2 regions of the Blautia sp. 1033sp1_1033st1_G9_1033SCRN_220408 genome follow, and region 2 is predicted to be linked to the other one. Evidence: predicted binding sites of a transcription regulator. Region 2 holds the regulator's gene; the other holds the start of a gene.
What was found. The regulator HrcA, encoded in region 2, represses chaperone genes, less so after heat shock. The targets are predictions, from matches to a motif close to TGTTAGCACTCNNNNNNNNNGAGTGCTAACA.
Positions count from the first base shown of each region.

Region 1: AB5916_RS05465 (Hsp20/alpha crystallin family protein) is a predicted target of HrcA. The motif match lies at 1,082-1,112, and genes of this name have one in related genera.

Region 1 covers NZ_JBFKZO010000005.1:35,666-39,097, forward strand. Annotated here, with positions in the region: gene AB5916_RS05460 (AEC family transporter) at 1-368, shown strand, start outside; gene AB5916_RS05465 (Hsp20/alpha crystallin family protein) at 1,213-1,674, shown strand; gene clpB (ATP-dependent chaperone ClpB) at 1,767-3,432, shown strand, end outside.
Region 2 covers NZ_JBFKZO010000005.1:139,109-142,540, forward strand. Annotated here, with positions in the region: gene AB5916_RS05970 (ComEC/Rec2 family competence protein) at 165-1,067, opposite strand; gene hrcA (heat-inducible transcriptional repressor HrcA) at 1,280-2,320, shown strand; gene grpE (nucleotide exchange factor GrpE) at 2,346-2,993, shown strand; gene dnaK (molecular chaperone DnaK) at 3,010-3,432, shown strand, end outside.

The sequences.
Region 1 (3,432 bases), 100 kb from region 2:
TTGGAGGTGTTTATCTTAGCGTTGAAAATATTCTTACCACTTCTGTAACTTCTATGATCCTTCTTGTGGTAGGGTACAGTATGGAGTTGACCCGAGAACTGATCAGCCCATGTATAAAAACGATCATACTTCGTATTTGCGTCCAGGCGGTGATGATGGCTGGGGTTCTACTTGCTGTCCATTTTCTTGTAGGCAGTTCACAGCTTATGGATCTTGCAATCATTCTGTATATGTCTGCACCGGCTACTTTCAGTATGCAGACATTCCTGAAGAAAAAAGAAAGCAGTGCATATGTATCTACTACAAATTCTTTGTACTGTATTGTGTCAATTCTGGTATATATGGTGCTGGCGTTGATAATTTATTAGAGAGATATGTTAAATGACAGATTAGGTTAACTTGAATCGTGTGTTACTCTCTCATTATTTGGGGAGTGATGAATTAGAATTTGAATGAAAAATTATATTTTGGATAATTTAGAACTATATTGTACCAAACTGAATTGTATCATCCCAGTTCCGTAAACAGTAATAATAAAAAGAGGAATGCCTTTTGGGCAAGAGATTTCACTAAGTAAATGTCATTAGTTCGTGGATTTACATTAAATATTGTGCAAAATGACGAAAATGATTTGTAATTACACAATAAGATAAAAAAATACACAATATTCTTGACAAAATAAAAATGAAACCTGACTTTGAGAGTTGAACCATAAAATATAGTGCTAAGCCACAGATCAAAACCTATGGCTTAGCATTTTTTTATGGACTTTAGTCTGTTGGGTCCATAATGATATAAAAAAGTACTTCCCGTGGAATCGGAAGTACTTTTTTTATGGGTTGAATTAAATGTGCATCAATATGCGGAGGTAATGCACTTTATTTGGTAGATAACACAGTTGTTTGTGTTATGTTTATTTTAACAAAACAGAGGGGGAAAACAAGCCTCCCAGGGGGATACTGAAGTATGAAAAAAAGAAGAGGTGATATGCATTATATGAATAGGTATGGTATGTTGGGAAATTTATACAGGGTACAGAGATTTTGCATGGCTCCTAGCGGTCACAAAATCTTCACAAAATTATTAGCACTCACCTCTTGACAGTGCTAACAATGCGTGTTATATTACGTACAGAACAAAGGAAATGGATTATAAAGATAACAAGAATTTTAATAAATAAAGTAAGAAGTCCATTGAAAGGAGATATGACTTATGTTAAGACCAAGTATTTTTACAGACAGTTTACTGGATGATGTTTTTGGATTTCCATTTTATGATGATAAGGCAGACCACAGGGCAGAGAGAAAGCTGTATGGACATCACGCAGCTAATCTGATGAAGACAGATATTAAAGAGAAAAATGACAGTTTTGAATTAGAGATCGATCTTCCGGGATTTACAAAGGATGAGATCAAAGTAGAAGAGAAAAACGGATATCTGACAGTCAGTGCTTCAAAGGCTCTGGAGCAGGATTCCAAGGAGAAAGAAAGCGGGCGTTATATCCACAGAGAACGTTATACTGGTGCTTGCCAGAGAAGCTTCTATATTGGTGAGGATATTGAGAATGAGCAGATCAAAGCTGAATTCAAGCATGGGATCTTAAAGCTTACACTTCCAAAGAAACAGGCTAAGCCGGAAGTGGAAGAGAAACGTTATATTTCCATTGAAGGATGATCGTATTATGAAATGCCGATGGACAGCTTCTAGAAGGAGGCTGTCTGCCGGCAGTTTTTCCATATAAAAGGATTCGGAGAGGAGGAACGTATATGAACATCAGTAAATTCACACAGAAGTCCATTGAGGCAGTGCAGAATCTGGAAAAGGTTGCCTATTCTTACGGCAATCAGGAGATTGAACAGGAGCATCTGCTGTATTCCCTTCTGAAGCAGGAAGACAGCCTGATTCTGAAGCTGATCGAGAAGATGGATATCAATAAAGATTATTTTATTAATACAGTTGAAAAAGCACTGGACGAGAAAGTAAAAGTATCCGGCGGCGAACTGCGTTTTGGACAGTATCTGAACAAAGCACTGGTAAATGCAGAGGATGAAGCCAAGTCCATGGGGGATGAATATGTATCTGTGGAACATCTGTTTTTATCCCTGTTAAAGTATCCAAGTCCAAGCATGACAAAGATCTGGAAGGAATTTGGAATTACACGAGAAAGGTTTTTGCAGGCTTTGTCTACTGTAAGAGGAAATCAAAGAGTGGTCAGCGACAATCCGGAGGCTACTTATGATACACTTGCCAAATATGGCGAGGATCTGGTGGAAAAGGCCAGAAATCAAAAACTGGATCCGGTAATCGGCCGTGATGGGGAGATCCGTAATGTGGTACGGATCCTGTCCCGTAAGACTAAGAACAACCCGGTTCTTATTGGTGAGCCTGGTGTAGGTAAAACTGCAGTTGTAGAGGGACTTGCACAGAGGATCGTTGCAGGGGATGTACCGGAAGGTCTGAAGGAAAAGAAGATTTTTTCCCTGGATATGGGTGCTTTGGTAGCAGGAGCCAAGTACAGAGGCGAATTTGAGGAAAGACTGAAAGCTGTTCTTGAAGAAGTAAGGAAAAGCGAAGGCAGGATCATCCTGTTTATTGATGAATTGCACCTGATCGTTGGAGCAGGTAAGACAGATGGAGCCATGGATGCCAGTAATATGTTAAAGCCTATGCTGGCAAGAGGAGAACTTCATTGCATCGGCGCTACCACTTTGGATGAATATCGCCAGTATATTGAGAAGGATGCTGCACTGGAACGTCGTTTCCAGCCAGTTATGGTAGATGAACCTACAGTAGAAGATACCATTTCTATTCTTCGTGGACTGAAGGAACGGTATGAGGTTTTCCATGGAGTTAAGATTACAGATAGCGCCCTGGTAGCAGCGGCAACTCTTTCACATAGATATATTACGGATCGTTTTCTTCCAGATAAGGCTATCGACCTGGTAGATGAAGCCTGTGCACTTATTAAGACGGAATTGGATTCTATGCCTACTGAACTGGATGAGCAGCGCAGAAAGATTATGCAATTGGAGATTGAGGAGTCAGCCCTGAAAAAAGAGACGGATAGCTTAAGCCAGGAGCGTCTTGCTGACCTGCAGAAAGAGCTTGCAGATCTGAGGGATGTATTTAATACCCAGAAAGCTCAGTGGGATAATGAGAAAAAGTCTGTGGAAAAGCTTCAGAAGCTGCGTGAGCAGATTGAAGATGTGAATAAACAGATCCAGAAAGCAAAACAGAGTTATGACTTGGAAAAGGCTGCACAGCTTCAGTATGGAGAGCTTCCAAGACTTCAGCAGCAGCTGGAAATCGAGGAACGTGACGTTAAAGAAGGAGACAGACGTCTTGTTCATGAAGCTGTTACAGATGATGAGATTGCAAGGATTATTTCCAGATGGACAGGGATACCGGTTGCAAGATTGACAGAAGGAGAGC
Region 2 (3,432 bases):
TCACATAGAGATGGAGCGGTAAGCGTATATAAAACAAAAAATCAGGTATCATAGCCCAGGGCTTGGACTGCTGGGGCTGTTTTATACAAATGACCGGCAGGTGTAAACACATCTGACCGGTCATTTTGTGATCTTACAGGAAATCCCCAATCTTCCTGCAATTTTCAGTGAATGATAACGCTTCGCCTGGAACTGTTGTAGGTATATACCTGTCCGCCAAGTGCTTTTATATTTTGAAGATTCCGGGCTACTGCAGGATAAGTCCGGAGAAAAGCAGGGGCATCCACAAAAGTGATATCAGCACCGATATATTTATAGAAGGAATAACGACCTGTATTATTGCCGTGGTGCGGCGCCTGCAGAAAGGTGGATTTTAGTTGCTTCTTATATGTACTGATCAGCCGTCTGCCTACCTTTGTGAGAATATCTCCTGTGAACAGCATGCTGGTTTTCCTGCCGGATACTTTAAATACCAGGGAGGAACCATTGCAGATGTCTTTGGTGGTATTGGTAAGGGTGTTGCTGTAACCGTTGAAAAACTGAAATTTCAGTCCGGAAAAACGGAAGCTGTCACCAGCTCCTTTCCAGTGGATTTTGGAGGTGCCGCACATTAATTTCATAAACTGCTGAAACACAGGATATTCATCCCAGCTGTGTTTAAATTTACGGTAGCGACTGTCATTGATCTTAGGAGCGATCACTTTTCGAATCTGGATATCTCCTGGAGAAGAAAAGATTTTGATAAAAGCACCGGTATGATCCGGATGCGGGTGAGTGATGATCCACAGATCAACTTTGCTGCCCAGACTTTGGATGGTCTTACGGACAAAGGCCTCCTGATCTGTCCAGCCACCATCTACTACGATCAGTTTGCCGTTACTGCCCTTGATGGTATAGAACATGGACTGCTTTCCGGCATGGTCATCGCCGTACTGGGTAACGCGCCAGGTGACAGAAGCAGTGCCGGCTGAGCATGGAACAGCAGGAGAAAGAAATAAAGCCAGTAAAAGAGTCAGAAGCCCGATAGCCAGTCCTGTAAAATAGGTCAGATGTTTTTTATAATCCATTGTAGTGTTTTCCTTTTTTTATATTGCGTAACTATATTATAAGCCGTTTACAATCATTTCTCAATCAGGAAAAATCATCACCAAATTTTCACACAAATATTTTGTAAAAAATATTGACAAACTTTTACAACAGGTGTATCTTAAGACCATAGATGTTAGCACTCCATTATGTTGAGTGCTAACAAAACAGATGGAGAAAGGAGCAAACATTCATGGATGACGTATTAGATGAGCGCAAAAAGAAAATACTGAAAGCAATCATCAAAACATACATGGAAACAGGTGAGCCGGTAGGTTCCAGGACAATTTCCAAATATCCAGATCTGAATGTAAGTTCAGCAACCATCCGGAATGAGATGTCAGACCTGACCGATATGGGATATATCGTACAGCCTCATACATCTGCAGGAAGGATTCCATCTGACAAAGGCTATCGTCTCTATGTAGATGAACTGACCAGGGAAAAGGAATCAGAGATCGCAGAGATCCGTGAGATGATGATAGAGAACACGGATAAGATGGATAAAGTATTAAAGAAGGTTGCCAAGGTTTTGGCAGCCAATACTAATTATGCCACTATGATCACGGTTCCACAGTACAGCGGAAGCCGATTGAAATTCATTCAGCTTTCCAGAGTCAGTGAGCACCAGCTGATCGCAGTTGTTGTTTGTGAAGGCAATGTGATCCGCAATCAGATCATTGATCTGGACGAAGAGATGGATGACCAGACTATTCTGAAATTAAACCTTCTTCTGAATACCAACCTGAACGGAGTTCCTATCCAGGATATCAATCTTGGTATGATCGCCAGACTGAAGGAGCAGGCAGGAACCCACAGCGGTGTGGTAGCTACCGTGTTAGATGCAGTGGCAGCCACCATTCAGGTGGATGAGGAAGATTTGGAAGTATATACATCAGGAACCACCAATATTTTTAAATATCCGGAGCTGGCTGACAAGTCCAGAGCAAGCGAGCTGATCTCCACTTTCGAGGATAAGAAGGAATTGGCAGATATGGTTCGTGAGAGCATGGGTGATCAGGAAAGCACAGGTGTGCAGGTGTACATCGGTGATGAGGTTCCCATTCAGACCATGAAGGATTGCAGTGTTGTGACTGCCTCTTATGAGTTGGGCAATGGGATGCATGGAACCATCGGTATCATCGGACCTAAGCGTATGGATTATGAGAATGTTGTGGACAGCTTGAAGAAGCTTAAGGTTCATCTTGATGAAGCAGTAAATAAGAAAACATAGAAAGGCGGTTGACAGCGTGTCAGATATAAAGAAAGAAACCGAAGCTACAGAAGAAACAGTTGAGATTCCGGTGACTGACGGCAGCGAAGAAGAGACAGCAGCCGAGGCTGAGGATACAGAGAAAGAATCTTCCAAAGAAGAGGAAAAAGAAGTTCCAGAGGCTGAAGCATCAGAAGAGCCAGAAACAAAAGATGCCAAACCGGAAGAAAAGACAAAGACTTCTTTCTTCGGAAAAAAGAAAAAAGATAAATTTGAACAGCAGGTGGAAGAGCTTACCGATCGTTTAAAGAGAAGCATGGCTGAGTTTGATAATTTCCGTAAAAGAACGGAAAAGGAAAAGGCCAGCATGTATGTGATCGGGGCAAGAGATATTGTTGAAAAGATCCTGCCTGTTGTGGATAATTTTGAAAGAGGACTTGCACAGGCTCCAGAGGGAGATGCCTTTGCAGATGGCATGAAGATGATCTACAAACAGTTGATGACCGCTCTTGATGAGATGGGTGTTAAGGAGATCGAGGCCAAAGGCAAAGAGTTTGATCCGAACCTCCATAATGCAGTGATGCATGTAGAGGATGAAAATGCAGGTGCTAATGAAGTAGTAGAAGTATTCCAGAAGGGATATACCTATAAAGATTTTGTTGTAAGACACAGTATGGTTAAAGTTGCAAATTAATCAGGAGGGAATTATCATGAGTAAGATTATTGGTATTGATTTAGGTACTACAAACAGTTGTGTAGCAGTTATGGAAGGTGGAAAACCTACCGTTATTGCAAATACAGAAGGATCCAGAACAACACCGTCTGTTGTTGCATTTACAAAGACAGGTGAGCGTCTGGTAGGTGAGCCTGCAAAACGTCAGGCTGTAACAAATGCAGAAAAGACAATCTCTTCCATTAAGAGAGAGATGGGTACAGATTATCGTGTAAATATTGATGGTAAGAAATATTCTCCACAGGAGATTTCCGCTATGATCCTTCAGAAGCTGAAAAAAGATGCAGAAGGATACTTAGGTGAGCCTGTAACAGAAGCGGTGATCACAGTTCCAGCATATTTCAATGATGCACAGCGTCAGGCTACCAAGGATGCAGGTAAGATCGCAGGTCTTGATGTA